Regions from separate parts of the Klebsiella electrica genome, predicted to be linked through region 2. Evidence: predicted binding sites of a transcription regulator. Region 2 holds the regulator's gene; each other region holds the start of a gene.
What was found. The regulator PhoB, encoded in region 2, activates phosphate uptake and scavenging genes when phosphate is short. The targets are predictions, from matches to a motif close to CTGTCATAAAACTGNCNNAT.
Positions count from the first base shown of each region.

Region 1 (9,968 bases), 2.1 Mb from region 2:
ATCCTCTATATCCAGCTGAGCCCGAAATACAACCGCGTTGCGGGTGCGCCAGCGCAGGCTGCTGGTAATAACGATCTCGATAACGAACTGGACTAACAGGTGAGCGAAATGGTTGATATGACTAAAAATACCACCGAGAAAAAACTCACTCCGAGTGATACTCGTGGCGTGTTCATTCGTTCTAACCTGTTCCAGGGGTCATGGAACTTCGAACGTATGCAGGCGCTGGGCTTCTGCTTCTCTATGGTACCGGCTATTCGTCGTCTGTACCCGGAGAACAACGATGCGCGTAAGCAGGCCATTAAACGTCACCTGGAGTTCTTTAACACTCACCCGTACGTCGCAGCGCCCGTTCTGGGCGTAACGCTGGCGATGGAAGAGCAGCGTGCCAACGGTGCCGAGATCGATGATGGTGCCATCAACGGTATCAAAGTTGGTCTGATGGGGCCGCTGGCTGGCGTCGGCGACCCGATCTTCTGGGGTACCGTGCGTCCGGTATTTGCGGCATTGGGTGCCGGTATCGCGATGAGCGGCAGTCTGTTAGGCCCGCTGTTGTTCTTTATTCTGTTCAACGCCGTCCGTCTGCTGACCCGTTACTACGGCGTAGCATACGGTTACAGCAAGGGTGTTGATATCGTTAAGGATATGGGCGGCGGCTTCCTGCAGAAACTGACCGAGGGGGCGTCAATTCTCGGCCTGTTTGTGATGGGGGCGCTGGTTAACAAGTGGACGCATGTGAACATTCCGCTGGTGGTGTCAAAAATCACCGGTTCAGATGGTCAGGTTCACGTAACGACCGTGCAGACCATCCTTGACCAGCTGATGCCGGGCCTGGTGCCTCTGCTGCTGACCTTCGCCTGTATGTGGCTGCTGCGTAAGAAAGTTAACGCCCTGTGGATTATCGTCGGCTTCTTCGTCATCGGTATCGTCGGCTACGCTATCGGCCTGCTGGGCCTGTAATAATCCTGTTATCCGCCGGGGGCTTGCCCCCGGCTTTTTTTTCACTGGAGGATAGATGACAATCACGGATCTGGTGCTGATTCTGTTTATTCTTGTTCTGCTGGCGTTTGCCATTTATGACCAGTTTATTATGCCCCGCCGCCACGGCCCGCTACTGCTGGCTATCCCCCTGCTCCGCCGCAGCCGCGTTGACGGGATAATCTTCGTCGCTCTGACCGCTATCCTGATTTATAACAACGTCATCAGTCACGGCGCGCTCATCACCACATGGTTATTATCTGCGCTGGCGTTAATGGGCTGGTATCTGTTCTGGATCCGGACGCCGAAAATCATCTTCAAACCAACTGGTTTTTTCTTCGCCAATATCTGGATTGAATATAAGCGAATTAAAGCAATGAATTTATCGGAAGATGGCGTACTGGTGATGCAATTAGAACAACGGCGCTTGCTTATTCGTGTACAAAACATCGACGACCTGGAAAAGATATACAAACTTCTCGTTTCAACTCAGTAAGTTATAAATATAGCCAGCGCTATATTTCAGCGATTTCTGGCAGATGGATATATAGCCGTGGCTATATTCCGTCTGCGCACTTCACTTATATTTATTAACGAATTATTCACGCATAAAACCAAATGAAAATCGTTATCATTTGGTTATTGAAATAAATAAATCCTGTTATTGTTTTATATTCTGAAAATATGTTAAGGTTGCGCCCGTCGTTGGGGAGTAGCCGGTTTCCTGCCTGCCAGGAAATGTACGTGTCAACATACTCGTTGCAAAACGTGGCACGTACGGGTTGAAGAAGGTATTCAATCAGGCGAGACCATAGACACATTACCGCTATACGCAACACCCGGCTCGTGGGCTGCGTATATCTACTGGGGGCGGTGATGTGTCATATGGATTTTCCCCGGTCAGGACGCAATCATGAACATCTCCGCTACCATTCTTCTTGCCTTTGGCATGTCCATGGACGCCTTCGCGGCCTCTATCGGTAAAGGCGCTACCTTACACAAACCTAAGTTCTCCGAAGCGCTGCGCACCGGGTTAATTTTTGGCGCCATCGAAACGCTCACCCCGCTTGTCGGCTGGGGAATGGGGATGCTCGCCAGCCAGTTCGTGCTGGAGTGGAATCACTGGATCGCGTTCGTGCTGCTGGTCTTTCTCGGCGGACGTATGGTCATTGAAGGTTTTCGCGCAACCGAAGATGAAGCAAGTGAAGCGCCTCGCCGCCATGGTTTCTGGCTGCTGGTCACCACCGCCTTCGCCACCAGTCTCGATGCGATGGCCGTCGGCGTCGGCCTGGCGTTCCTGCAGGTGAACATTATCGCCACCGCGCTGGCTATCGGCTGCGCGACGCTGGTGATGTCGACGCTGGGGATTATGGTCGGGCGATTTATCGGCCCGCTGCTGGGCAAACGGGCCGAAATTCTTGGGGGTATTGTCCTGATAGGTATCGGCGCCCAGATTCTCTGGAGCCATTTCGCCGGCTAATTCTCAGGCCTCACGCTGCCAGCAGTGGATCATAAAATCGGTCTGGCAGCGGAAAGTCGCCTGCGCGCGCAGCGTTTCACGCACCGCTGGCTTCGCCCGCCACGCGAATGGCGTCATCTGCAACAACGCTTCCGCCTCGGACCCGGTCAGCTGCATCGGATAGGCCAGCTGCTGCTGCTGGTTTAATGTAAAACCGGCCATCTGTTCATGATTTTGCTCATGCAGACGCACCTCGTCATAAATCAACCCTTTCAGCTCCAGCAAATGACGCGGTCCCGGCGTGGCGGTAATGACCCAGCCGCCGGGCCTGACCACCCGCGCCAGCTCCTGCGCGTTACAAGGGGCGTAGATTCGGACCACCGCATCAAGGCTGGCATCTTCGAACGGCAGACGCTGGCTCGATGCGACGCAAAAATTGACCTGCGGATAGCGTCTGGCCGCCGCGCGAATAGCCGACTTTGAGACATCCAGCCCCCAGCAATGAGCGGCGATGGCGGCAAACGCGTGGGTGTAATACCCTTCCCCGCAGCCGATATCGAGCAGACGCTCAGGCGCGGCGACGCAGAGAAAGTCGCGGATCGCGTCACGCAGAGGCTGATAGTGGCCCGCATCGAGAAATGCCCGCCGCGCCTGCATCATCTCCGCGCTATCGCCCGGATCGCGAGACCGCTTAAACTGCACCGGCAGTAAATTGACATACCCCTCTTTCGCCAGATCGAACTGGTGCCGCTGCGGGCAGATATAGCTGTTATCGCGGCGGGAAAGCGGCGCGTGGCAAAGTGGGCAACTGTATGACATGACAACTCCGGTGTCGCTGAAAGGGCGAAAGTGTAGCGCTATTCGCCCTTTCAGACCACTGTTACAGCGCCGGCGGCGCGGCATCACCGTTATGCATCACAATCAGATTTTCCGAGCCTTGCGGCATACCGTCCGGCAGCACATTTTCCAGCCGCAGCACATCGCCCATGATCTGGCTAAAGACCGGTGCGGAAACCGCCCCGCCATAATAGGCACCATTGCTGGGATCGTTAATCACCACCACCAGCGCAAATTGCGGACGGCTGGCGGGCGCCACGCCTGCGGTATACGCCACATATTTATCGATATATTTACCGTCGGGACCGATTTTTTTCGCGGTCCCGGTTTTCACCGCAATGCGATAATCGCGCACCGCCGCCTTGGTGCCGCCGCCGCCCGGCAGCGCCACGCTCTCCATCATATGCTCCACTTCATGCACGATGCTTTCCGGCATCACCTGCGTCCCGATGACCGGCGGATCGATGCGGGTAATCGAGAGCGGTCGCTCAATACCGAAACCGCCGATAGTGGCATAAACGTGTGCCAGCTGCAGCGGGGTCACCATCAGGCCATAGCCGAAGGAAAAGGTCGCGCGGTCCAGCTGGCCCCAATAGCGCCGTTGCGGCATCAGCCCGGCGCTTTCGCCGGTCAGCCCCAGCCCGGTCGGGTCGCCAAAGCCAAACGCTTTATAGGTATCGATCAGGTGTTGCACGGGCATAGCCAGCGACAGATGCGACACGCCGATATCGCTGGATTTTTGCAAAATACCGGTCAACGACAGTTCGGGATAATAGCCAACATCGCGAATACGGTGACCATCAAGCACAAAGGGGTGGGTATCCACTACGCTGTCCGGCTGCACAATCCCCTGCTGTAGCGCCGTCATCACCACCAGCGGTTTGACCGTCGAGCCCGGCTCAAAGGTATCGCTGATGGCGCGATTGCGAAAATCATCCAGTTTGGCGTCGTCACGGTTATTGGGATTGAAGTCCGGATAGCTGGCCATCGCCATGATCTCGCCGGTATCAATCTTAACCAGTACCGCTGCCCCCGATTCCGCCTTATTCCAGTTTACGGCGTTATCCAGCGCATCTTCGGTGACCGTCTGCAGGCGCTCATCGATACTCAGCTGAATATTATGCGCAGGCACTGCCGGCATCTCGGTGATATTTTCGATCACGTGACCATGACGATCTTTACGCACCAGCCGGCGCCCCGGCTTTCCGGTGAGCTGAGCATTAAAGCTTTTTTCAATCCCTTCAATGCCCTGGTTATCGATATTGGTAAATCCCAACAGGTTAGCCGCCACGTGCCCGGCAGGGTAAAAGCGGCGCGACTCATCACGCAGGTTAATCCCCGGCAGGTGCAGCTTGTCGATCCATTCGGCCTGTTCCGGGTTAACCTGGCGGGCCAGATAGATAAACCGCATATGCGGATGGCTCTCAACGCGTTTGGCCAGATCGCTCAGATTGAGGTGCAGCGCCTCCGCCATCCCCTGCCAGCGCGGGCCATAGCCGACGCCGCCCTTTTGCATAATGGTTTGCGGGTCGGCCCAGATGGCGCTCACCGGCACGCTAACCGCCAGCGGGCGGTTCTCACGATCGCTGATGGTTCCACGCTGCACATCGATGGGTTCTTCGCGCAACGAGCGCATATCTTCTTGTTTGACAAGGTTATCTGGAGAAATTATTTGTAGCCAGGCCACCCGCCCCAACAGTATTCCGAGACAACCGAGAATCGCCACGCACAACAGCCCAAAACGAAGAGGGGTGAAATGAGCAACTGACTTATTTTTGTACTTTAGCACCGTAGCTCCAGCATTATATTGCAACCCTCTGATTTAACAGAAAATCAGCACAACAGAATGCGAAACTATGCGAATAAGGATGTTGTTTTGCAACAAAGCGCGACGGAAGGGGAAAAATGGACATATTTTGCAATAAAGACTAAAAAGCCCCGCAGAGGCGAGGCTTTTCTTACAAGATGAGTGGTCTTGAATCAGATAGCAGTAACGTTAACTGCAGCCGGACCTTTCTGGCCGTCCTGAATTTCGAACTCAACGTTCTGGCCTTCAGCCAGAGTTTTGAAGCCATTACCCTGGATAGCGGAGAAGTGTACGAACACGTCTTTGCTGCCATCAGCCGGAGTAATGAAACCAAAACCTTTAGACTCGTTGAACCACTTAACTTGACCTTTAATCTTTGCCATTTGCAAAATTCCTTAGACTGTTTTCTTCGCCCACAGGCGCTTACATAGATAAAACTGACACGTTACTGCATGAGGCACTAATATAAGGTTCGGCAGAGAAGCGGTATTCAACGACAACGTGTTTACTCAGGACTTCTTTACTGAAAATGCCACACATAAACAGAACTGTACCTCGTTTAACCCGAAAGGTGTTATCACATACAACGTAAATAATGGCAAGCCATTTTTAAACGTGTCTCGATCCTTCGCACAAATTATAAGGGAATCATTTGATCACCTGCACATTTATGCGTCTTTACCGCCGAGGGCTACCCTTGCCGCTGCCACGGGATTCGCTCTATCGCCAACCCTATGGTTGCAACTTTTTTTACCCTAGCTCAACAACTTCGCTTCGTCCAGACAACGGGCTATTCTGCCAGCGCATTTCAGCAGCCAGGGTCAGGGCCGGTGCATAATGATGCGTATAAAAGGTCATATCTATAGTCGAAATTTCGCTTAAATTCTGCGGAGGTAGAGATATAAAATTGTCACACGATTACGTTATAAATATTATTTATATTACAATTCAAACATGAAGCATTCATGACGATATTTTTTCATCAGACAATTAAAACAGATTGTTATTATTTAATTTGAATAACTAAAAAATCAATGGCGTCAATAGCCAGAATTGGGAGCAGGGACACATTCAGCGTGCGAGGAAGTGTAACAAAACGATCGGAAAGGATAAGAAAAAGTTATAGAGCCCCATTGATCCAGGTGCACACCGAGGCGGTGCACACCTGTCAGTCAGTTACCGTTCGGCGACGAGACGGATAAAGTCGTCATCGTCTTTCTCTCCCGCCGAAGTCTTAGTAACCTCTTCTTTCTCAGGCTCATTGGCTTCACAGAGACGGCGCAGCAGCGCATTTTGCCGCTTTTGCTGGTCCAGTAACGCCTGCAGCAGTTCAATCTGCGCGTTGGTGCGCGAGCTTGCGCGATTAACAAAAAACCATAACAACAAACCGACAAGCAGCAGCACGACGGACAGTGCCAGCGATGCCAGATTTAAGAACCCAGGATTCAGTAACTCACTCATTTCACCACCTCAAAGAGAAGGCGTACATTCTACCACTCGCGCAGCAGAAGGAAATCGGTCGTCAGAAAAATGTCTTACCAGGGGATAAACTTGTTGATTGTGCAGATGCCGCTGAAAAACTGTACATCTTGATCGCACATTACGTTAAGCATCTGAGTCCACAGCAACAAACAGCCCGCTATGATGACTATCAGCAAAACCCAGCGTAATTTTTTCACTCCATTCTCCGCATCAGTATCAGATGGTTCCAGGATAACATGAGCATCTTAAACCGTGGCTAACTGTAATACGAAAGACAAGTTTAGGAATCATAGACTTGTTTCAAGACGTGTAGCTGGCAAAATAAACTCAGGGATAACGCAAACTATGAGGCAACAATGCGATTAATCATTCGTTCCATTGTCGTACTGGCTATTGTATGGATTGGGATATTATTGAGCGGCTATGGCATTCTGATTGGCAGCAATGAGAACGCTGCGGGGCTGGGGCTTCAGTGTAAATATCTGACGGCTCGCGGCACCAGTACCGCACAATATGTTCATTCTGATAGCGGTATTATCGGTGTTACCGACTGCCCGATTTTACGTAAAAGCGAAACCGTTATCGATAAAGGTTGATGCATAAACGCGATAGCGGGAAACGCATCCCCGCTGTCGCTCAACCGACCAGACCGCCATTCGGTCAGAATGGATAGTCGTTATACCCCATCTGCTCAGAAATCTTACGCGCCGCCGTGTGCAACATTGCCACGTATTCACTCAGACGCTCTTCGGAGAAACGCAGCGTCGGGAAGGAGATGCTCAGGCCCGCAATCACTACGCCAAAGCGGTCGAAAACCGGTACGCCGATGCAGCGCAGCCCTTCTTCCTGCTCTTCATTATCTTCGCCGTAGCCCTGCTGACGAACCTGATCCAGAACGCCCAGCAGCGCTTGCGTACTGGTAATGGTCCTCTCGGTGCTACGTTTGTATTCCACGCCTTCAAGAATCTGCTCAACTTCAGCGCGATCGCGCCACGCCAGCAGCACCTTACCAATAGCGGTGCTGTACAGCGGGTTACGGCGGCCAATGCGTGAGTACATCCGCAGGTTGTACATGGAGTCGATTTTGTGGATATAGACGATGCTGTCTTCATCCAGCGCCCCCAGGTGGATCGTCTCTTTGGTCAGCCGCGAAAGCTCGCGCATCTGGATGTCGGCGCTGCGGACCAGATCGACATTCTGTAGCGCACGCGCGCCCAGTTCGAACAGCTTGAGCGTCAGCGAGTATTTCTCAGATTCGCCTTCCTGCGCCACATAGCCCAGCGATTTCATGGTTTGCAAAAAGCGATAAACGGTGCTTTTTGACATCATGACGCGCTGGGACAGTTCGGTAATGCCAATTTCACGCTCTTCGCCAAGCGCCTGCAGAATGCCAAAAACCTTCAATACCGAAGAGACAGAATCTGGCTGTTTATCCAAATCTGCAACTGCCATTTATCACCTCATCGTAACTGTTTTATAAAAATCAGAACCGGTTTTTATTATAAATTCGCATCGCGCCCCTCGCAATCGTTCTTCTGCTCATTCGTTACAAATCTGCGACATACAGCTGAATAATCAATGCTAAAATCATTACTCAGAGAATAATTACCATCAAGAAGCATATTCAACATGGATAAAAATATTTCCGATGGCCTGCCTTTGCCGCAGCGCTACGGCGCAATGCTGACCATCGTTTTAGGGCTGGCCATGGCGGTGCTCGACGGCGCAATAGCCAACGTGGCTCTGCCGACTATCGCCACCGATTTAAACGCTTCACCGGCGGCGTCAATCTGGATTGTCAACGCCTACCAGATAGCCATCGTCATTGCCCTTCTGCCGCTCTCTTTTCTCGGTGATATGTTCGGCTATCGACGTATTTATAAAATCGGCCTTGCGCTGTTTACTCTCACTTCGCTCGCCTGCGCGCTTTCCCATAGTCTACAGATGCTGACGCTGGCCCGCGTCGCGCAGGGCCTTGGCGGCGCCGCGCTGATGAGCGTCAATACGGCGCTGATCCGGCTGATTTTCCCACAGCGTTTTCTGGGGCGCGGCATGGGGATTAACTCCTTTGTGGTGGCAGTTTCATCAGCCGCCGGTCCCACCATTGCGGCGGCGATTCTCTCGGTCGCCTCCTGGCAATGGCTGTTTTTTATTAATATCCCACTCGGGATTGTGTCGCTTATCCTCGCCCTGCGTTACCTGCCGGCGAACGTTGGCCGGAGTAAAATCACTCGCTTCGATCTCCCCAGCGCCATCATGAATGCGCTGACGTTTGGCCTGTTGATCACCGCTCTCGGCGGTTTTGCCCAGGGCCAGTCGGGACGGGTCGTGCTTGCGGAAGTGGTCGCGATGCTGGTCATCGGTTTTTTCTTTGTGCGCCGCCAGCTGCAGATGCCGGTCCCGCTGTTGCCGATTGATCTGCTGCGCATCCCGCTGTTTTCCCTTTCTATCTGCACCTCCATTTGCTCATTCTGCGCGCAAATGCTGGCGCTGGTTTCTCTGCCCTTCTTCCTGCAATCGATGATGGGCCGCAGCGAAGTCGAAACCGGCTTGCTGCTGACGCCATGGCCTCTGGCTACTATGGTGATGGCGCCGCTGGCGGGTTATATGATTGAGAAAGTGCACGCGGGATTACTGGGGGCCATCGGCCTGCTGGTGATGGCCTGCGGTCTGTTTGGCCTCGCGCTGTTGCCCGCGTCGCCCTCCGATCTGGATATTATCTGGCGCATGGCGCTGTGCGGCGCCGGTTTTGGCCTGTTCCAGTCGCCGAACAACCATACCATCATCTCTTCCGCCCCGGGCCATCGCAGCGGCGGTGCCAGCGGAATGCTGGGGACCGCGCGTCTGCTTGGTCAAAGTACCGGCGCAGCGCTGGTTGCCCTGCTGCTTAACCTGCAGGGCAACAGCGGCACCCACAGCGCCCTGCTGCTGGCCGGTGGACTGGCGGTGATTGCCGCCGCCGTCAGCGGGCTCCGCGTGACTCAGCCTCGACCGGTACAGTAGCCGCTCTCGCCACGCTGCGGCCATAAAAAAATCCGCTGCCCGAAGGTCGCGGATTTTTTATCTACTCTGCCACACGTTACTTCAGGTATTCACCGCTGCGCAGCGCTTCAATACGTTTATCCAGCGGCGGGTGCGTCATGAACAGTTCACTCATCGACTTCGCCTTGCCGTTAATGCAGAACGCCATCATGCTGCTGGCTTCCTGCGGCTCGTAGCTGGTTTTCAGGCGCTGCAGCGCGGCAATCATTTTCTCACGGCCAACCAGTCTGGCAGACCCGGCATCGGCGTGGAATTCACGGTAGCGCGAGAACCACATGGTAATAATGCTGGCCAGAATACCGAACACCAGTTCCAGCACGGTCGCTACGGCAAAGTAAATCAGCGGGTTGCCATTGCTGCTTT
Region 1 is NZ_CP041247.1:1,986,938-1,996,905, reverse strand. Features, by position in the region: gene manY (PTS mannose transporter subunit IIC) at 1-96, shown strand, start outside; gene Electrica_RS09460 (PTS mannose transporter subunit IID) at 109-960, shown strand; gene Electrica_RS09455 (DUF986 family protein) at 1,016-1,474, shown strand; gene mntP (manganese efflux pump MntP) at 1,892-2,458, shown strand; gene rlmA (23S rRNA (guanine(745)-N(1))-methyltransferase) at 2,462-3,256, opposite strand; gene ftsI (peptidoglycan glycosyltransferase FtsI) at 3,318-5,063, opposite strand; gene cspE (transcription antiterminator/RNA stability regulator CspE) at 5,255-5,464, opposite strand; gene Electrica_RS09430 (DUF2627 domain-containing protein) at 5,505-5,621, opposite strand; gene Electrica_RS09425 (YebO family protein) at 6,258-6,542, opposite strand; gene mgrB (PhoP/PhoQ regulator MgrB) at 6,617-6,760, opposite strand; gene Electrica_RS09415 (YobH family protein) at 6,920-7,159, shown strand; gene kdgR (DNA-binding transcriptional regulator KdgR) at 7,224-8,015, opposite strand; gene Electrica_RS09405 (MFS transporter) at 8,193-9,566, shown strand; gene htpX (protease HtpX) at 9,643-9,968, opposite strand, start outside.
Region 1: a site for PhoB is predicted at 8,107-8,126, ahead of kdgR (DNA-binding transcriptional regulator KdgR). Genes of this name have one in related genera too.

Region 2 (9,968 bases):
TTGTTGGTTCACGGCGTTGTGTTTCAGCTGCTGGTGGAGTTCTCCCTGGCGGGCGCTGTTTTCTCGCAGCTGCGGCGCCAGCTGGAGCAGACGAGCCTGGACCTGTTCCAGCGGGAGGGTGAGGTCGACATCGGCCGGCGGCTGTTGTTGATGCCGGGTGAGCGCATCGCGGGCGCGCAGCGCCAGGGCATTATTTTGCTGTAAGGCATTTTCCAGCGTCTGTTTGAGCTGCTCCAGCCGCTGGCGCGTCTCTTCATCGAGCAGAGCGGCGAGAAAGGCCTGCTGGTCGGCAAACGGACTGCGGGAGAGTGCGCCAGCGAACTGAGCGTGCGTCTCGTGCAGCGCTTCCTGCTGCTGGCTTTCCTGTTGGCTCAGCGTCCGCCACTGGCTGTGCAGTGCCAGGCAGTCGTCATGCACCTGACGCCAGCCCGCCAGCGGCGCCGGGGAGTCTACCTCGTCCGTCGGCAGGAGTTCCGGTGCTGTCTCCGGAAGCGTTTCCAGCAGCGGCGTCAGCTGTTGCAACGGCTCCTGAAGGGCGACGAATTGGTTCTGCTTTTCCTGCCACAAGCGGGTTTCCGCTTCCCGCTGCTCCAGCCACTCCGCCGTCCGATCGGCCTGCGGAACGCTGAGCGCGAAGGGCGAGAGTTCCGCCTCCAGCTGCGTGCGACGCTGTTCCTGTTCCTGTCGGAGTTGCCGCAGCTGTTGCTCGCCCGCCTGCTGCTGGGCCTGCCAGGCCAGCCGCTGCTGGTGCTGGTACAACTGCTGTTCGTTCTCTTGCTGGGACGCCAGCCAGCCGGGAATATCATCCTGCGGCTGCAGGTCGCAATGCAGTCCGCTGACGGTTGTCTGCCACTGCGAGGTGAGCGCTTGCTCCTGCTGGAGGAGTGAGTCCAGCTCCTCTTTCTCTTTAACCTGTTGTTTAAGCAGCGCCTCAAGCTGGCCGCGTAGCTGGGCGCCTTCTTCCGCCAGCTGTTTGACTTCACGTTCCAGACTATCCCGGCGGGCCTGATTCACGCCGGGCTCCAGCGCCCGGTATTGTGCGACGGCCGGGTGTTCGCTGGAACCACAGAGCGGACAAGGGGCGCCGGGCTGCAGGCGAGCGCGCTCTTCTTCCAGCCCGACAATGCGCGCTTCCAGCTCACAAATAGCCTTCACATCGCTGAATTGCTGATGTTTTTCTTTGTATGCCAGGCGGCGCTGGGCCAGGGTTGTTTCCAGCTTTTCCTGTTCCTCGCGATGGGCCTGCTCCGTGGTTTGCAGCTGCTGCTGGCGCTGGCGAAGCGGCAACAGGCGGCTATGCAGCGTCGAAAGCTGCTGGCGCAGCGGACGGGCGGCGGTATGTTGTGCCAGGCTGGCGGCGACCTGGTCGGCATCCAGCATCAGCGTTGCAGGCGGCAGCTCCGCCAGCTGGCGGATGGTTTCCGTCAGGCTCTGTTGTACGACGTTGTGCTGCTGTTCATCGCGCGCCTGCTGCTGGAAAGCGGCCCGCCAGCCCGCCAGCGCGTTGCCCCACTGGCGATAGCGATCGTGCTCTTTAAGCCACAGGTTGAGGGCGTGATGGGCATCCTGTAAGCGCGCCATCTGCTGGCTGGCGGCAAGACGTATCCCGGCGCGCAGCCGCAGTCTGTCCTGTAAGCGAGTATTTACTTCCTCCACCTGGCGGTGGGTTTGCGCCAGCGCGGCGGTTTGCTCCTGCTGTCGGGTCCACAGCGGGCGAAGCTGCTCTGCCGGCTGGGCGTTGAGCAGCGCGGCAAGCTGCGGCTGGGCCTGTTCCAGCGCCTGCTGTGCGTCCTGTAACCGGACCTGAGATTGCGAGGATTCCGCGCTCAGCTCTTGCTGACGCAGCAGCCACTGCTGCGTCGCCTGCAGGCGGGCTTGCTCCGTAAGCTGTAGGCGTTCTTCATCAGTAAGCGCTTGCAAACTTTGCTGTAGGGCCTGCTGCTGCTCATCGCTCAGCAGCACAACGCCGGAGGACTGGGCCTGAAGTTTCTCCAGTTCGTTGCGGGCGAGCTTATGTTTTTCAAACACCTGTGCGGATATCTGGCCGTAGATTTCGGTGCCGGTCAGCTCTTCCAGTAGCTCAGCGCGTTCTTTCGGTTTGGCGTTGAGGAACGCGGCGAACTGACCCTGGGAAAGCAGCATTGAGCGGGTAAAGCGGCCGTAATCCAGTCCAGTGAGCGAGGCGGTAAGTTCGAGCTTATCTTTGACTTTATCGGCGAGGATCTGCCCGTCGTCGCAGCGGGCCAGCTCAACGCGCGGGGCCTGCAGGTTGCCCTCCGGCTGATTGCGGGCGCGGTTCTGGCTCCAGAAGGCGCGATAGGCCGTCCCTTTGACCTCGAATTCCACTTCCGCCAGACACTCGGCGGTATCGCGGGTCATCAGATCGTTTTGCGATTGCGATACGCTGCTCAGACGGGGCGTTTCGTGATACAGCGCGAGGCAGATAGCGTCCAGCAGCGTGGTTTTCCCGGCGCCGGTGGGGCCGGTGATGGCAAACAGCCCGTTGCTGGCGAACGGTTCGGCGGTGAAGTCGATTTTCCATTCGCCTTTTAACGAGTTGATATTTTTCAGGCGCAAACTCAGAATTTTCACAGGTGCTCCTCACCATTCAGACTATGCAGCGTTTCGTTGAACAACTGCTTCAAACGCAGTTGCTGCGCCTCTTCCAGCGTTTCCTGCGCCAGACGGCGTGCAAACACTTCCTCGACCTGCAGTTCGCTCAGCGTTTCCCGCCGCTCTCCCGCCAGGATGCGTTCACGTTGGGCGCGGCTACGGCGAACCAGCAGCACTTCCACCGGCAGATCTTCGGTCTGAGCCTGAATTTTGCGCTGAATATCATGGAGATATTCGTCACTGGTAATTTCGATGTCCAGCCAGACGACCGGCTCTTGCGGCGCATCCCGCCACTGGGTGAGCTGTTCGCTGATGCTGGCGAAATCGCCTTTCAGCACCGCCAGCGGCTGCGTTACCGGCACCGTCAGAGGATGGACCTCGCTCAGATGCCCGTCGCTGAAGGTCACCAGATTGACGCTTTTGCTTTTTCCCGTCTCGTCAAAGCTGAGGGCGATAGGCGAGCCGCTGTAGCGAATATGTTCGCTGCCGCCGATTTTCTGCGCCCGGTGAATATGGCCGAGGGCAATATAATCAACGGGCGGGAAATGGCTGGCGGGAAACGCCTCCAGCGTGCCGATGTAGATATCGCGCACCGCATCGCTTTTGCTGGCGCCGACGGTGGTCAGGTGGCCGCTGGCGACGATCGGCAGCGGACGATCGCCGCGCAGGGCGCAGGCCGCTTCATACTGCTGCTGATAATAGTCGCTGATGGCGCTTAACAGCAGTTGCTGCTTTTCGCCGCTGGAGTGGCCGGCCTGGCTGGTGACCAGCTCACGCGGGCGCAGGAAGGGGACCGGGCAAAATATGGCGCCGGGCGTGCCGTCGCGCTGCGGCAGAATAAAGGGGGCATGGCCGGCGCTGGCCACCACCGTGGTTTTCAGAAAGGCCAGAATATCGCGGGATTCATTCAGCGTCGCCACCGAATCGTGGTTGCCCGCCAGTACCACCAGCTGGCAGCCGGTCTGCTGTAGCTGAACCACAAAGCGGTTATACAGCTCGCGGGCGTAGCTTGGCGGCGAGCCGGTATCAAAGATGTCGCCGGCGACAATAATGGCATCGACCTCGTGCGCCTGCGCGCTGGTCAACAGCCAGTCGAGAAAGGCCGAGTGTTCGGCGGCGCGACTCTTGCTGTAAAAGTTCTGGCCAAGATGCCAGTCAGAGGTGTGGATGATGCGCATAAGTATTCCCTGGCGAAAAAGCATTGGCGCATTATATACCTGTCATCCCGCAGGTTGCCCTCTAAACACCGGCAGGATCGATTGTTACTCCTTGTCATTATTCAAAATCCGCTATCATATGACGGTCATTTTCTTCATAAATCTGTCACAAAACTGACGCATAATGGCGCCGCACTCTATACTGATGGCTAAAAAATACAGGGTAAATAATGGCGAGAAGAATTCTGGTCGTTGAAGATGAAGCTCCGATCCGCGAAATGGTCTGCTTTGTTCTGGAGCAAAACGGCTTTCAGCCCGTCGAGGCGGAAGATTATGACAGTGCGGTGAGTCAACTCAATGAACCCTGGCCTGATTTGATTCTCCTCGACTGGATGCTGCCGGGCGGATCGGGTCTGCAGTTTATCAAGCTGCTGAAGCGTGAGGCGATGACCCGCGATATTCCGGTGGTCATGCTCACCGCGCGCGGCGAAGAAGAGGATCGCGTGCGTGGTCTGGAAACCGGCGCCGATGATTACATCACCAAGCCTTTTTCACCGAAAGAGCTGGTGGCGCGAATCAAAGCGGTGATGCGCCGTATTTCGCCGATGGCAGTGGAAGAAGTGATTGAAATGCAAGGGCTTAGCCTTGATCCTTCCTCCCACCGCGTGATGACCGGTGAAAGTCCGCTGGACATGGGGCCGACGGAGTTTAAATTATTACACTTCTTTATGACTCACCCGGAACGCGTCTACAGCCGCGAACAGCTGCTGAATCACGTCTGGGGGACCAATGTGTATGTAGAAGACAGAACGGTGGATGTGCATATTCGTCGTCTGCGCAAAGCGCTGGAACATAGCGGACATGACCGGATGGTACAGACGGTCCGCGGCACGGGATATCGTTTCTCCGCCCGTTTCTGAATCTCGACAGGAGTGTGAACCGTGCTGGAACGGCTGTCATGGAAAAGGCTGGCGCTTGAGCTTTTCTTATGTTGTATCCCGGCCCTGATTCTCGGGGCGGTAGTGGGTTATCTGCCGTGGTTTTTGCTGGCGGCAGTCACCGGACTTCTCATCTGGCATTTCTGGAATTTATTACGTCTTTCATGGTGGCTATGGGTCGACCGTAGCATGACGCCGCCGCCGGGGCGAGGCAGCTGGGAACCGCTGCTCTACGGCCTTCACCAGATGCAGATGCGCAATAAAAAGCGCCGACGCGAGCTGGGCAATCTGATCAAACGCTTTCGTAGCGGGGCGGAATCTTTGCCCGATGCGGTGGTGCTGACGACGGAAGAGGGGGCTATTTTCTGGTGTAATGGCCTGGCTCAGCAGATCCTGAATCTGCGCTGGCCGGACGACAGCGGCCAAAATATTCTCAATCTCCTGCGCTATCCTGAATTTGCTAACTACCTCAAAAACAGGAATTTCTCAAAACCGCTCAATCTGATCCTCAATACTTCCCGTCATCTGGAGATCCGCGTGATGTCCTACAGCGACAAACAGTGGCTGATGGTGGCGCGCGATGTGACGCAGATGCATCAGCTGGAAGGCGCGCGGCGCAACTTTTTTGCCAACGTCAGCCACGAGCTGCGCACGCCGTTAACGGTGCTGCAGGGTTATCTGGAGATGATGCAGGAGCAGGAGCTGGAAGGGACGACGCGCGAAAAAGCGCTGCATACGATGCGCGAACAAACCCAGCGCATGGAGGGTTTAGTCAAACAGCTGCTGACGCTGTCGCGGATTGAAGCGGCGCCGACGCTGGTCATGAATGACAAAATCGACGTGCCGATGATGCTGCGGGTGGTGGAGCGAGAAGCGCAGACGCTCAGCCAGCAGAAGCAGACGATCCACTTCCACGTCGATGAGACGTTGCTGGTACTGGGTAACGAAGAGCAGCTGCGCAGCGCGGTGTCCAATCTGGTGTATAACGCGATCAACCATACGCCTGCGGGGACGGAGATTACCGTCAGTTGGCAGCGGGCGCCGCATGGCGCGTTGTTCAGCGTTGAGGATAATGGTCCGGGGATTGCGCCTGAGCATATTCCGCGTCTGACCGAGCGATTTTATCGCGTGGATAAGGCGCGTTCGCGGCAAACCGGCGGCAGCGGCCTTGGGCTGGCCATCGTGAAACATGCGGTGAATCATCACGATAGTCGCCTGGAAATTGAGAGTACGGTAGGCCAGGGGACGCGGTTTAGCTTCTTACTCCCGGAACGTTTAATTGCCAAAAAAAGCGCCTGAGCGCGCCGTTGTCAACATGACTTGCCAATGACCAGCTTCGGCTGGTCATTTTCGTTTGTCGTCACTTTTTAGCCGCGTAATTAATGAACGTCCGCTGCTTTTTTGTTCGCATGATTAGCCGGAGGTTTTCCTATGATATGGTCAATAATCCCACTCCTTAAAGTAGACTTAGCATAATCATCTGCTTTTGCGATCCCGCCTTGCATTAAAACGTTATAAGCGTTTAAATTGCCCCCCATGCTGTCGCAGACAGACTGTTTTTGCGTGGTAATTCAAAAAACAATTCTTTCCCACGCGTATTCGGGAGCATATCCCGCTGATTTTTCCGGCAACCACCGCGGTATCCTCCCTCAGGGGAAGACACGGTTTTTTTCCGTTTGTTAACAACACCACATCCACAGGCAGTAATGAATTTATGACCCATCAGTTAAAATCTCGCGACATTATCGCGTTGGGCTTTATGACCTTCGCGTTGTTCGTTGGCGCAGGCAACATTATCTTCCCTCCGATGGTCGGTTTACAGGCTGGTGAACACGTCTGGACCGCCGCTATTGGCTTTCTGATTACCGCCGTGGGTTTACCGGTGCTGACGGTGGTGGCGCTGGCGAAAGTCGGCGGTGGCGTGGAAAGCCTGAGTACGCCGATCGGCAAAGTGGCCGGCATCCTGCTGGCCGTGGTCTGCTATCTGGCCGTTGGCCCGCTGTTTGCGACGCCGCGTACCGCAACGGTCTCTTTTGAAGTCGGGATTGCCCCGCTGACCGGCGATGGCGAGATGCCGCTGATGATTTACAGCGTGATCTACTTCGCGCTGGTGATCCTCGTCTCGCTCTATCCGGGCAAACTGCTGGATACGGTGGGCAATTTCCTTGCTCCGTTGAAAATTATCGCCCTGATCATTTTGTCCGTGGCGGCAATGATCTGGCCGGCTGGCCCAATCAGCAATGCGCTGGAAGCTTACCGCACCGCGCCGTTCTCTAACGGCTTCGTCAACGGCTATCTGACCATGGATACGCTTGGCGCAATGGTCTTCGGTATCGTCATTGTTAACGCCGCGCGTTCCCGCGGCGTAAGTGAAGCGCGCCTGCTGACTCGCTACACCGTCTGGGCCGGGCTGATGGCCGGTGTGGGGCTGACGCTGCTGTATCTGGCGCTGTTCCGCCTCGGGTCTGATAGCGCAACGCTGGTGGAGCAATCCGCCAACGGCGCGGCGATTCTGCATGCCTATGTCCAGCACACCTTCGGTGGCGCGGGGAGCTTTATGCTGGCGGCGCTGATTTTCATCGCTTGTCTGGTGACCGCGGTGGGCCTGACCTGCGCTTGCGCAGAGTTCTTTGCGCAGTACCTGCCGTTATCCTATCGTACGCTGGTGTTTATCCTCGGTATTTTCTCGATGGCGGTCTCCAATCTCGGTCTGAGCCATCTGATTCAGATTTCGATTCCGGTATTGACGGCTATCTATCCGCCTTGTATCGCCCTGGTGGTCTTAAGCTTTACCCGCAACTGGTGGCATAATTCGTCCCGCGTCATTGCGCCGGCCATGTTTATCAGCCTGATGTTTGGTATCATCGACGGCATTAAATCGTCGGCGTTCGCCGACATGTTACCGGCCTGGACCTCGCGTCTGCCGCTGGCTGAACAGGGTCTGGCCTGGCTGATGCCTACCGCGGTGATGATGGTTCTGGCGGCGATCTGGGACCGCGCGGCAGGACGGCAGGTGACCTCCAGCGCGCATTAAGCGGCGGTTTTAATCAGTGTTAAGCCACGGGGCTTTGGGTCCCGTGGTTTTTTGTTTTTCAGGTAATCCTCTTTTAGGGCTTGCTCCGCTGAAGACCTGAAGAGAAAAACGGCATGGAATACGATGGAAAGTAGTAACAAACTTAAGCGCGGGCTAAGTACCCGGCATATCCGCTTTATGGCGCTGGGATCCGCGATTGGTACCGGCCTGTTCTATGGTTCAGCCGACGCCATTAAAATGGCCGGCCCGAGCGTCCTGCTGGCCTATATTATCGGCGGGGTGGCCGCGTATATCATTATGCGCGCGCTGGGCGAAATGTCGGTACATAACCCTGCCGCCAGCTCATTTTCGCGCTATGCGCAGGATTATCTCGGCCCGCTGGCGGGCTATATCACCGGCTGGACCTACTGTTTTGAAATTCTGATTGTGGCGATTGCCGACGTGACGGCGTTCGGGATTTATATGGGCGTCTGGTTTCCGACGGTCCCGCACTGGATCTGGGTGCTCAGCGTGGTGCTGGTTATCTGCGCCGTCAATCTGATGAGCGTTAAGGTCTTCGGCGAGCTGGAGTTCTGGTTCTCGTTCTTTAAAGTCGCCACCATCATCATCATGATTATTGCCGGTTTCGGCATCATTATCTGGGGTATCGGTAACGGCGGGCAGCCTACCGGCATCCATAATCTGTGGAGCAATGGCGGCTTCTTCAGCAACGGCTGGCTGGGAATGGTCATGTCGCTGCAGATGGTGATGTTCGCCTACGGCGGGATAGAGATTATCGGCATCACCGCCGGCGAGGCGAAAGACCCGGAGAAATCCATTCCGCGCGCGATTAATTCGGTTCCGATGCGCATCCTGGTGTTCTATGTGGGCACGCTGTTCGTGATTATGTCCATTTATCCGTGGAATCAGGTGGGTACTGACGGCAGCCCGTTCGTTCTGACTTTCCAGCATATGGGTATCGCGTTTGCTGCCAGTATCCTTAACTTTGTGGTGTTGACCGCCTCGCTGTCGGCGATTAACAGCGACGTATTCGGCGTCGGGCGTATGCTGCACGGGATGGCCGAGCAGGGCAGCGCGCCGAAGATTTTCGCCAAAACCTCGCGTCGCGGGATCCCGTGGGTGACGGTGATGGTGATGACCGTTGCGCTGCTGTTTGCGGTCTATCTTAACTACATCATGCCGGAAAACGTCTTCCTGGTGATTGCGTCGCTGGCCACTTTCGCCACCGTCTGGGTGTGGATAATGATCCTGCTGTCGCAGATTGCTTTCCGCCGTCGTCTGTCGCCGGAAGAGGCGAAAGCGCTGAAGTTTAAAGTGCCGGGCGGCATAACCACCACCGCCGTGGGCCTGGTGTTCCTCGTCTTTATTATTGCGCTGATTGGCTACCATCCGGATACCCGTATCTCGCTGTACGTCGGTTTCGCCTGGATTGTGCTGCTGCTGGCTGGCTGGCAGTTGAAAACCCGCCGCGACCGTCAGCTGGCGCAGGCGCAGTAACGTGTCCCCGCGCCTGCCGGATTTGGCAGGCGCGTTCTCCACCCCCGTTATCCTCCCCCAATAATTCCTGTGATGATGAGTCATACGCCTGTGGGCTGTGGCAAGGTGTGCCCATTCTAAAGAGAGAGGAATGACGATGTTGAAGGCATGGCACCTGCCTGTGGCTCCGTTTATCAAGGAGCAGCAGGAACGACTCTTTATCACTTTATGGCTCAGCGGCGATAATCTGCCGCAGCGGGTGACGTTGCGTGCGGAAGAAGACAATGAAGAGCTCTCGCTGCCGATGCGCCGACTGCGCCAGGAGCCGTATCCGGGCGTTGTGGCGTGGCGGGGCGAACTCAATCTTGCCGGCGGTCAGCCGCGTCGGCGCTACAGTTTTAAGCTGCTGTGGGCCGATCGTCAGCGCTGGTTTACGCCGCAGGGCTTTAACCGTTTCCCGCCGGCGCGACTGGAACAGTTCGCCGTCGATCTACCGGATAGCGGCCCGCAGTGGGTGGCCGATCAGGTCTTTTATCAAATTTTCCCTGACCGTTTTGCGCGCAGCGAGCCGCGAGAAGCGGAGCAGGATCGGGTCTATTATCATCACGCCGCCGGGCACGACATCGTGCGGAAATCGTGGGATGAGCCGTTAACCGGCGAAGCGGGCGGGTCGACATTCTACGGCGGCGACCTGGATGGGATCAGCGAGAAGCTGCCGTATCTCAAACAGCTTGGCGTGACCGCGCTCTA
Region 2 is NZ_CP041247.1:4,124,328-4,134,295, reverse strand. Features, by position in the region: gene sbcC (exonuclease subunit SbcC) at 1-2,592, opposite strand, end outside; gene sbcD (exonuclease subunit SbcD) at 2,589-3,791, opposite strand; gene phoB (phosphate response regulator transcription factor PhoB) at 4,001-4,690, shown strand; gene phoR (phosphate regulon sensor histidine kinase PhoR) at 4,712-6,007, shown strand; gene brnQ (branched-chain amino acid transporter carrier protein BrnQ) at 6,423-7,742, shown strand; gene proY (proline-specific permease ProY) at 7,866-9,239, shown strand; gene malZ (maltodextrin glucosidase) at 9,376-9,968, shown strand, end outside.

Region 3 (9,968 bases), 420 kb from region 2:
CTGGTCGTCGATAAAGCGGTGCGACAGCGAGCCGCTGGCGAAGACCGCCACGGTACCGTCATATTTTTCAATGGCTTTGACGATGGCTTCGCCCAGCTTGCGGCTGTCGGCAAAATCGTGAACGGTGCAGAACGCGGAAATCGACACCACTTTGAAATGCTTGTCGCTGTTCATGTAGCGCATCGGCACCAGCGTACCGTACTCCAGCTTCAGGCTGGGGATGTTGTGCGCTTTCGCCCGCACGCCCAGTTTGACCGCTTCGTCGGCAATCAGCTGACCCAGCTCCGGGTTGCCGTCGTAGTCGTAGGTCATGTCGCGGATAAAGTGCGGCAGTTCGTTGCTGGTATAGACGCCTTTAAAATGGTCGGCGCAGTTAATGTGGTAGGCGCTGTTGACCAGCCAGTGGGTATCGAAAACGATAATGGTATCAACGCCCATTTCACGGCAGCGCCGGCCAATTTCTTTATGGCCGTCGATGGCAGACTGACGGCAGCCATGATTTTTCCCCGGTAGTTCAGAGAGATACATTGACGGCACGTGAGTGATTTTGGCGGCTAACGCTAATTTGCCCATGCGGTGTTCTCCTTACATAACCTGAATAGTGTGAGCCGCAGCCCGCCAGGGCGCGGCTCGACGGATGACGGTTATACGCCCCATTTCGGGATCGGATGGTCACCCATGGAAATACAGACGTTTTTCATTTCGGCGAACACTTCAAAGCTGTACTCGCCGCCTTCACGGCCGGTGCCGGAGGCTTTCACGCCGCCAAACGGCTGGCGCAGGTCGCGGACGTTCTGGGTATTGACGAACACCATGCCAGCTTCGATACCGCGCGCCAGACGCAGCACTTTGCTGATGTCCTGGGTCCAGATGTAAGACGCAAGGCCATACTCGATGTCGTTCGCCAGGCGCAGCCCTTCCGCTTCGTCTTTAAACGGCAGCAGGCAGGCCACCGGGCCAAAAATCTCTTCCTGTGCGACGCGCATGCGGTTATCGACGTCCGCCAGCACCGTCGGACGCAGGAAGTTGCCGCCTTGCAGATGCGCAGGCAGATCGGACGGCTTGTCCGGGCCGCCGGCCAGCAGGGTGGCGCCTTCTTCGATCCCGAGGCGAATATAGCCGGAGACTTTTTCCCAGTGCTGTTGGCTAATCAGCGCCCCGACCTGGGTAGTCGGATCGGTCGGATCGCCGACGCGCAGGCGGTTGGCGCGTTCGGCAAAGCGTTTTACGAATTCCGCATAGATGCTCTGCTGAATGAAGATGCGCGACCCGGCGGTGCAGCGTTCGCCGTTGATTGAGAAGATGGTGAACAGGGCGGCATCCAGCGCGCGCTCGATATCGGCATCTTCAAAAATCAGCACCGGCGATTTGCCGCCCAGCTCCATGGAATACTTCTTCAGGCCGGCATTTTTCATGATGTTGCGCCCGGTGGCAGTACCGCCGGTAAACGACACCGCGCGGACGTCGTGATGACGCACCAGGGCATCGCCGGCGCTGGCGCCGTAGCCCTGCACCACGTTGAGTACACCAGCCGGAATACCCGCTTCCAGCGCCAGCTCGCCCAGACGATCGGCGGTCAGCGGCGACAGCTCAGACATCTTCAGCACCGCGGTGTTACCCAGCGCCAGGCACGGCGCGACCTTCCAGGTGGCGGTCATGAACGGTACGTTCCACGGCGACACCAGCGCGCACACGCCGACCGGCTGCACGAGGGTGTAGTTGAGCATCTTGTCGTCAACCGGATAGGTCTTGCCGTTCATCTGCTGGCACACTTCGGCGAAAAACTCGAAGTTGTGCGAAGCGCGCGGGATCAGCACATTTTTGGTCTGATGAATAGGCAGGCCGGTATCGGCGGTTTCCATCGCCGCGATCTCCGGGACGTTTCGATCGATCAGATCGCCCAGCCGACGCATCAGGCGCGCGCGCTCTTTCATCGGCAGGTTAGCCCATTTCGGGAACGCCTCTTTCGCCGCGGCAACGGCCTGATTCACTTCGGCTTCGCCGCCGGAGGCGACTTCCGCCAGCACTTCGCCGCTGGCCGGATTGGTGGTATGGAAATACTCGGTGCCTGCGACGTTTTTGCCGTTGATCCAATGGTTAATTTTTTTCATGACAGCTTCTCCTCATACGCTTGCTGGCTGATGATGCGGTTGACCAGGCGACCGACGCCTTCGACTTCGACGATCGCTTCATCGCCCGGCACCACGTCCGACAGCCCCTTCGGCGTGCCGGTGGCGATCATGTCGCCCGGCTGCAGGGTCATAAATTCGCTGAGGTAAGCGATCAGGAACGGAATGCTGAAGATCAGATCGGCGGTGGTGCCCTGCTGGCGCAGTTCGCCGTTGACCCAGGTGCGCAGCGCCAGGTTGTGCGGATCCGGGATCGTCTCTTTAGCGACGATCCACGGGCCGATCGGCGTCAGCGTGTCGCGGCTTTTGACCCGCAGGTTGGGGCGATAGTAGTTTTCCAGATAGTCGCGGATGGCGTAGTCGTTGCAGACGGTGTAGCCGGCAACATAGTCCATGGCATCGGCTTCGGCGACGCGGCGCGCGGTTTTGCCGATCACCACCACCAGTTCGGCTTCGTAATGCATGTACTCCACGTTGTCCGGGCGTACCGACTCTTGTTCATGACCGATAAAGGTGTTCGGCGCTTTGATAAAGACCAGCGGCTCTTCCGGCGGCTTAAATTCCAGCTCGCTGGCGTGGTCGGCATAGTTCAGACCCAGCGCGAACAGGGTGCCGTCGGCGGGAGGCAGCCAGCGAAAGTCACCGGCTTTAAGCAGGGTGCCATCGGTGAGGCGAACCTGGTCGCGTTCGTCGACCTGTACGTCGTAGCGGACGCCTTGCCATTCAATACGTGCCTGTTTCATGCCAGCTCTCCTTCTGCAACAACCGGGTTTTCCAGCGCCGGGAAACCTTCGGCGAGGATCCGCACGCGATCGCCGGGTTGCAGCGTGACGCGAGCGTGAGGGGTGCCGATCAGAATGGCATCGCCGGGATTCAGGGTGGCAAATTCGCTCAGCGCGCTTAACAGTTCGGCGGCATTGCGCTGGAGATCGCCGGTATTCCAGCTGTCGGCTTCGCGGCCGTTGATTTCAGTGATGATGGTCAGATTGTCCACGCTATGCACCGGGGCGAGAGCGCCGACGGGGCAGAAGCCATCGCGGCATTTGGCCTTAATCGCCGGGCGGTAGAAGCTCTCTTCCGGCAGGCTGACGTCATTGGCCAGCGCATAGCCGGCGATAAAAGAGGCGGCGTTGTCAGCGGAAACCTTACGTGCGGTTTTGCCGACAATCAGCGCGACGGTTGCGCCGCTTTGTACGCTTTCGCCCTGCGGGTAGGGAATCGCCTCGCCCGCACCGATAACGGTATTGCGGGGTTTGATAAACCAGACCGCGGTCTTCGGCGGCGTTTTGTAAGGGGCCTGTTGGAACGCGTCGCGCCAGGCGTCAAGCTGGCTGCGATGGTTGAGCGCAACGGCGAAGATGGTACCTTTCATTCACCACTCCTCTGGTACTGATGTCGGATGCTAAGGGATATTCATTAATATGTTAATGATCATCTTTTATTCTTTGTGGCGGGGTTTGGCAAACAGAAGTGAATGTTTTGTGATCTGATTAACAATAAATTTACAGTGTAAATATTTATGTGTTATTAATCAGTGTATTAATGTTTTTTATTGTTCCGGCTGGTACTTTTCAGGTGCAGAAACCGGTTGCGTCATGGCAGGATAGGCGCTAATTATTAACTTATTAATAAACATAAGAGTGCGATGTCGAGGGTATGTGATGCATGATTCGTTAACCATTGCGTTGTTACAGGCGCGGGAAGTGGCGATGGGCCATTTCCGGCCGATCGTTAAACGCCATAATCTCACCGAGCAGCAGTGGCGCATTGTGCGCATTCTCGCGGAAAATCCGTCGATGGATTTTCACGATCTGGCGTTCCGCGCCTGCATCCTGCGCCCCAGTCTGACCGGTATTTTGACCCGTATGGAGCGCGATGGTCTGGTGTTGCGCCTCAAGCCGGTCAACGATCAGCGCAAGCTGTATATTTCGCTGACGTCGGCGGGCTATACGCTGTATCAAAGCGCGCAGGCGCAGGTGGAAGAGGCGTATCGCCTGATTGAAGCGCAGTTCACCAGCGAAAAGATGCAGCAGTTGACCGCGCTGCTGGAAGAGTTTATCGCGCTCGGCAACCGTCAGGACGCCGGGCGCAGTAATGACAGTGATGAGGAAGAGTCGATCGGCGCGTCGTCCGGGTATGGGCCGGCGCGATAAGCGTTACGGTTCTGGCGGGAGGTAGGCCCCCGGTGGCGCTACGCTTAGCGGGGCTACGGGAGAGCGGGTTTTCGTCGATAAGGCGTCAGCCGCTATCCTGCTTATCGCAGCCCTGACAGGAGACGGTTTACAGCGTCAGGCGCATGGCGCAGCGCGTTTCTGGCGCCAGTCCGTGGGCAGTTTCCTGCTGTCGCTTCGCCGCCAGACCTGCTGGCAGCGCTTGTTCATTGAGCATACGAAACCCCAGGCGGCTGTAAAACGGCGCATTCCAGGGGACATCGCGGAAGGTGGTGAGGGTCACCGCCGGATACGCCGCACGGCGGGCATGGTCAATGATCTTCGCCATCATCGCCCGGCCGATGCCCTGGCCTTGCCACGTCTGGTGAACGGAAATCTCGACGATAAACAGCGCGTCATCCAGCGCTTCGGTCAGCAGGAAGCCGGCGAGCTGTCCGTCGGCGACGGCGACCAGACTGTGGCCATCCTCAACAGAGAGGCGATGTTGCCGGAGGTCGATCGTCGGACTTTCTGCCAGCCAGGCGAGGTGCGGAATGAGGCGAAACGCCTGGGCCGCCGAGCGTTCGATTGCGGGCAAACCGGGGATATCGCTCTGCGTGGCCAGGCGAAAAGTCGTTGCGGCGGTTATAGTGTTATTTTTCATCGCTTCAGCATAGCAATCTTCGGGAGAAATGCATGGCATTGATAGCCGTCTCCGCCATCAGTTTTAGCAGCGAGCAGTTAAGCTCGATTCTCAACGACTGTTTTGAAGATTATCTGGTGCCGGTTTCGCTGCCGGTGGCGGCGTTCGTTCAGCGCTTTGGCTCTGAAGGACTGAGCCTGCTCGACTCCTGCGTCTGGCTTGACGGCGAGACGCCAGCGGCCATCGCCATCGTGGCCCGGCGTGGCGATGAGGCGAGGCTGGCGGCCTTTGCGGTGCGTCCGGCCTGGCGTGGAAAAGGCACCGGCCGTCGGCTGATGATCCCGCTCATGGCCTCGTTACGGGAACAGGGCGTGCGGCGGATGTGGCTGGAGGTGATCCGCGAAAACTATGCCGCGGTGGCGTTGTACCAGTCTTTAGGCTTTGTAGTACATCATGGGCTGTGCGGATTTGTCAGTAGCCGGGCAGAGGATGCCGCGGCGGCGTTGGAAGAGAGCGATGTGCTGCCTCTGTTGCGCAGGTCCGCAGCGGAGGTAAACGGTCGTCTGCCGTGGCTGATGGACCCGCTCACCTTCGCCACTCTGCCCTGCCGGGCGCTTACGCTGAACCAGCAGGTTTTTGCGGTGCTGGCAACCTTAACCTCCACGCCGCAGCTACAGTTTTTGTGGGTTGAGCCCTCCGTCCGCGGCCGCGGGCTGGCGCATGAGATGCTGAGGGCGCTGGCCCGCCAGTTCCCTGGCCTGAGTACTTCGGTGATCATTCCCGAATCATTTACGCCGCTGTTTAGCGCGGCGGGGTATGCGACCCTGATGCTGAAACAGTATGAGATGTGCGTGGAGTTCAGCCGCTTACCACCTGCCGAATGCTAGCGGATACGCCCCGGCTCAGGCCATGCGCCGGGGCAGCAGCGTTAACCGTCGCTTTTTACCACTTTCAGATCCACCATGCCGATGCCCAGCTGGCGCGGCGCGTGGCCAAGGATATTCCCTTCGTTGGTGGACTGCGGATCCGGCGGAACGATAATCAACGTATCGCTGCGCGCCGGGTTATCGAAATGCAGCGTGGTGGTGGAGACCTCGTTGGCCAGGGTGAGAATGTGCTCACTGTCGCCCACGCGAACCGGGATCGGTTTATTGGCGTTCGGCCCGTAGGCTTTGGCGGTAATCACCAGATCGAATTTTTCCGGTAGCGGTTCTTTATATTCAATCTTCACCTCGCTGCCGAGCTGGGCGTTGGACCAGCGGCCCCACGATTCCGGGCGCGAGATCCCGCTGAACTGCCTGACCTCTTCCGGCGCACCGGCAACGTTGAAGACGAAGCTGTCGGCTTTGTAACGAATATCGTTATCGACGATCTTCAGGGTATCGACGTTGCCTTTGTAGCGCTGCATATCGATAACGGTATCTTTAAACGCCGTTTTTCCCTGCCACCTGGGCTTATCAACATGTTGCACCTTTTGTTCGCCGCCGAGCTGGCCCTGGGAAACGCACCAGTCGGTGGAGAGCGCCAGCTCAGTGGACCACAGCTGGCCCATTTTGTAGCAGCGATCGATCCACACGAAGTTGTCCCGTGGGGCAAAATCGGCCAGCTGGAAGCGCAGCGGGGCGGAATATTCGCTCTCCGGCAGCGGCTCAACGCGTTTATCGGATACCCGCAGCAGCAGGGGTAAGCGGAAATGGCTGCCGGAGAAGGCGATGGTGTTCTTCTGGCTGTCGATGGTGAAGTTTTTCATCTCTTTCGGGAAGTTCCACAGGCGGATGATATCCGGTTTCCACGCCAGCACTTTCTCTTTCATATTCATGAAAATACCGGACAGCGATTGCCCGGAGAGGCTGCTGCGTCCCAGACCGATAAAGTTATCGCCGCCAAGGATGTCCAGCACCGTGGCGCCGTTGTCCATGGTATTGCGCTTCACGGCCAGCGTCTCCTGCTGCGGCTGGTCGCCGCGCAGGATAAAGAACAGGTTGCTGCGATCCTGCTTGTTGAGATAATCCCAGGCGGTGTTTTTCATCGCCAGATGGTCGGAAGAGACCACGATGACCGTATTTTTGAAATACGGCGATGCTTTGATTTTCTCAATTAATGCCGCGATATGCTCCTGACTACAGGTGACCGCGCTAAAAGAGAGGTTCTTTTTCCCGTCGATATCATAGCTTTTACGCTGGCAGGTACGGGAGATAAAGCCGTCAGGATGGTGGGTGTCGACCGTCAGCGCAAAGAGCGAAAAGCGTTTACCGGATTGAGAAAGCGCTACGAATTTTTTCCAGGTTTCATCCAGAACCGTGTCGTCGTAGAAGCCCCAGTCATTGCGGTAAGCGGGGTCGGCGACCGTGGTTTTCAGCTCTTCAGCGCCGTACAGGTAGTCAAAACCGTGTGATTTCAGAAACACATCTTTGCCAGCGAAACGCAGGTTGGCGCCCTGCACGAAATAGTTTTCATAGCCGGAATTTTTCAGAATATCGCCGAGACAGATATTCTGCGGGAAGAAACTGGAGACCGAGGCGGAGGCGTTGCCTTCAAACGGCGCAAACAGCGGAATGCCGCACTGGGAAGCCACCATGCCGGCGATGGTGTAATCGGTACCCGGCAGCTGGGCGGTATGGCTGAAATCGAGGCCTTCGTTTTTCAGTTTGCCGAGTTCAGGCGTCAGGTCGGGAAAGGCATTGTTATCGAACCAGGTGCGTTCAAGGCTTTCCCCGTAGATATAGACCAGGTTCAGCTTCGGGTGCGGAATGCTCTTCGCCGGTTCTTTGTAGTAGGCGATAAAATCGGGATCGCCATCGCGGGACTGCGATTTGACCAGCTCGCTGATTTGACGAAACGCCGGGCTGGCATCGACGGAGGCCAGCGCCAGAACCAGCGCCAGCAGGCTGTAGCCGAAGTGATGAGGATGGTGGCGACGACGGCGCAGCACCCATCCCAGCGCGCTGAATACGGTCGCCAGCGCTGCCACCAGCCCGATGCCGGGAAGAATATATTTACTGACGCCAGCCCCGGTCAGGCTGTTGGTCAGCGTGTAGAGGACCGCGTCGTTAATTCCGTCCCCGGTGAAGTAGTCGCTGGCATAGAGGGTAATATTAAGAACCACAAACAGCCCCAGTACCGTTAACGTGGCGGCAAACCACCAGGTATTACGACCGGCTTTTAAGGCATAAATCACCACCGAGGTGAGGAACAAGGCGATGGATAACAACTCTGACACAATTCATCCTCATTAGCGCCAGTTGACCGCTGGCAGGATAGACTATTTTTCACGCTACACTGTAATTGCAGTGTCATATAGCTGCAATTGTAGAGTCATTAAACTGTGCAGTAGTTCAGAATTGGTTTAGAAATCGTCATTTTTGAGTAGTATCACATCGCTGAACAACGCGGATCGTGCGGTGAAAAATGACGAAAATCATGGCTGGAACCGCGTTGAACGCGCTAAGGCGTTAAACGCGGCATCAGTGAGAGAATCAGGAGAGGAAGTTAAGGCCCTGTTTTAAGACCAGATCGCAGGCTTTGGTTTTCACTTTCTCCGCCAGCGGGCTGCTGCCGAGGGTGTTGAGGTTCAGCTGCTGACCGCTATTATTGCTCAGAAGGCCCTGCAACCCTTCCAGATAGCTGGTGTCCTCTTTTTGTTTTTCCGGGGTGCTGAGGCCGAGTTTATCCAGAACCTGATTTTTGACGTTTTCCGTGTTGGTGACCGAGGCCAGCTTTTGTTTGGCGCAGTAGGACATAATCCCGGCGGCATTGTTCATGCTGCTGGCGCTCAGGGACTGAGTGCCGCCGTTCAGCAGGCCGGTCAGTGAAGACATCGACAGGGCGCCGCTTTCATGAGAGCCGCTCTGGCTAAGCTGGCTGGCGGCGCTGGACAGGGAGTCCTGCCAGGAGGCAGCGTGGGCGCCGGCGGCAAAAAAAATGCCGGCAATCAAGGTGGTACGGAATAAGCGTTTTGCAGATTTCATCGGTGTACTCATCATGGTTACTTACGCATTTCTGCAGTATAACCCCGGCTGGGTTCGGAAATATCTCAATACTCTTTGCCGGTGACCCGATGACGATAGCTATCCCAGTTGAAGATAACCCACAGGCTGTTGCCAAGACGCATACGATCCATGACGCGCTCGCCGAGCAGCTTGTTCATCTCGTCCATGTTGCTGTTAGTCAGCATCCCGGTCGGGCGCTTTGAGGAGGAGCGGCGATCGACTATCTGGTTGATGATCACTTTCTCGTAGCGTGACTCCGTCTGCATCCCGATCTCATCGATCACCAGCAGATCGACCTTGCTCAGATCGTTAATGAGCTGTTCTTCGCTGGTTTCCCGATTGCCAAAGGTCTCTTTCATCGCCGACATAATATCGGCGACGGTGATGATCAATACCGATTTCCCGCGGAGCAGCAGCTCGTTGCAAATGGCGGCAGCCAGGTGGTTTTTGCCGGTGCCGGGTTTGCCGGAAAAGATAAAACTGGCGATGTTGCCATCAAACTCTTCAACGTACTGGCGCGCCCTGGACAGCGCGTTCATCTGGCCTTCACACTCGACCCGGTAATTTTCAAATGAACAGTTCTGATGCAGCGGACGGATGCCGGAGCGGTTAAACGTTCGCTGCATTTTCATGGCGCGGTTTTCGCGCTCCAGCGCTTCAGAACGCAATTTGCCCTGCTCTTTTTGCCAGGCCAGCAGCTCTTCGCCGGTTTTAAACGCCGGTTCGACATGGGCTGGCATCATTTTTTGCAGACGCTTCATCAGGTCGCCAACGTTTTTCATGCTCATCCTCTGAAACCTCGTGGAATATGGCTATCCGGTTCGCTGACCGTATTCACATCGCGCCGCGGCTGGCCGCCGTTGCTGGCCCGGCCGATCTGTACGCTGCGCGCCAGCTTTTGCTGCCATTGCACATGATGAAAGACTTTGCCTTCCGCCTGCCAGTAGGCGACAAATGCCGCCAGCTCTTCCGGCGTCACCGGCTGGCTGAGGGCGATGCCCCACAGCGCGGCCATGCGCTGGAAATCAGCGTCCGGCTGCCAGTCGGCATACATGGC
Region 3 is NZ_CP041247.1:4,543,011-4,552,978, reverse strand. Features, by position in the region: gene hpaD (3,4-dihydroxyphenylacetate 2,3-dioxygenase) at 1-573, opposite strand, end outside; gene hpaE (5-carboxymethyl-2-hydroxymuconate semialdehyde dehydrogenase) at 645-2,111, opposite strand; partial or broken gene Electrica_RS29390 (fumarylacetoacetate hydrolase family protein) at 2,108-3,501, opposite strand; gene hpaR (homoprotocatechuate degradation operon regulator HpaR) at 3,791-4,282, shown strand; gene Electrica_RS21715 (GNAT family N-acetyltransferase) at 4,410-4,943, opposite strand; gene Electrica_RS21710 (GNAT family N-acetyltransferase) at 4,976-5,809, shown strand; gene opgB (phosphatidylglycerol--membrane-oligosaccharide glycerophosphotransferase) at 5,851-8,142, opposite strand; gene Electrica_RS21700 (DUF2501 domain-containing protein) at 8,399-8,890, opposite strand; gene dnaC (DNA replication protein DnaC) at 8,956-9,693, opposite strand; gene dnaT (primosomal protein DnaT) at 9,696-9,968, opposite strand, start outside.
Region 3: a site for PhoB is predicted at 8,202-8,221, ahead of opgB (phosphatidylglycerol--membrane-oligosaccharide glycerophosphotransferase). Genes of this name have one in related genera too.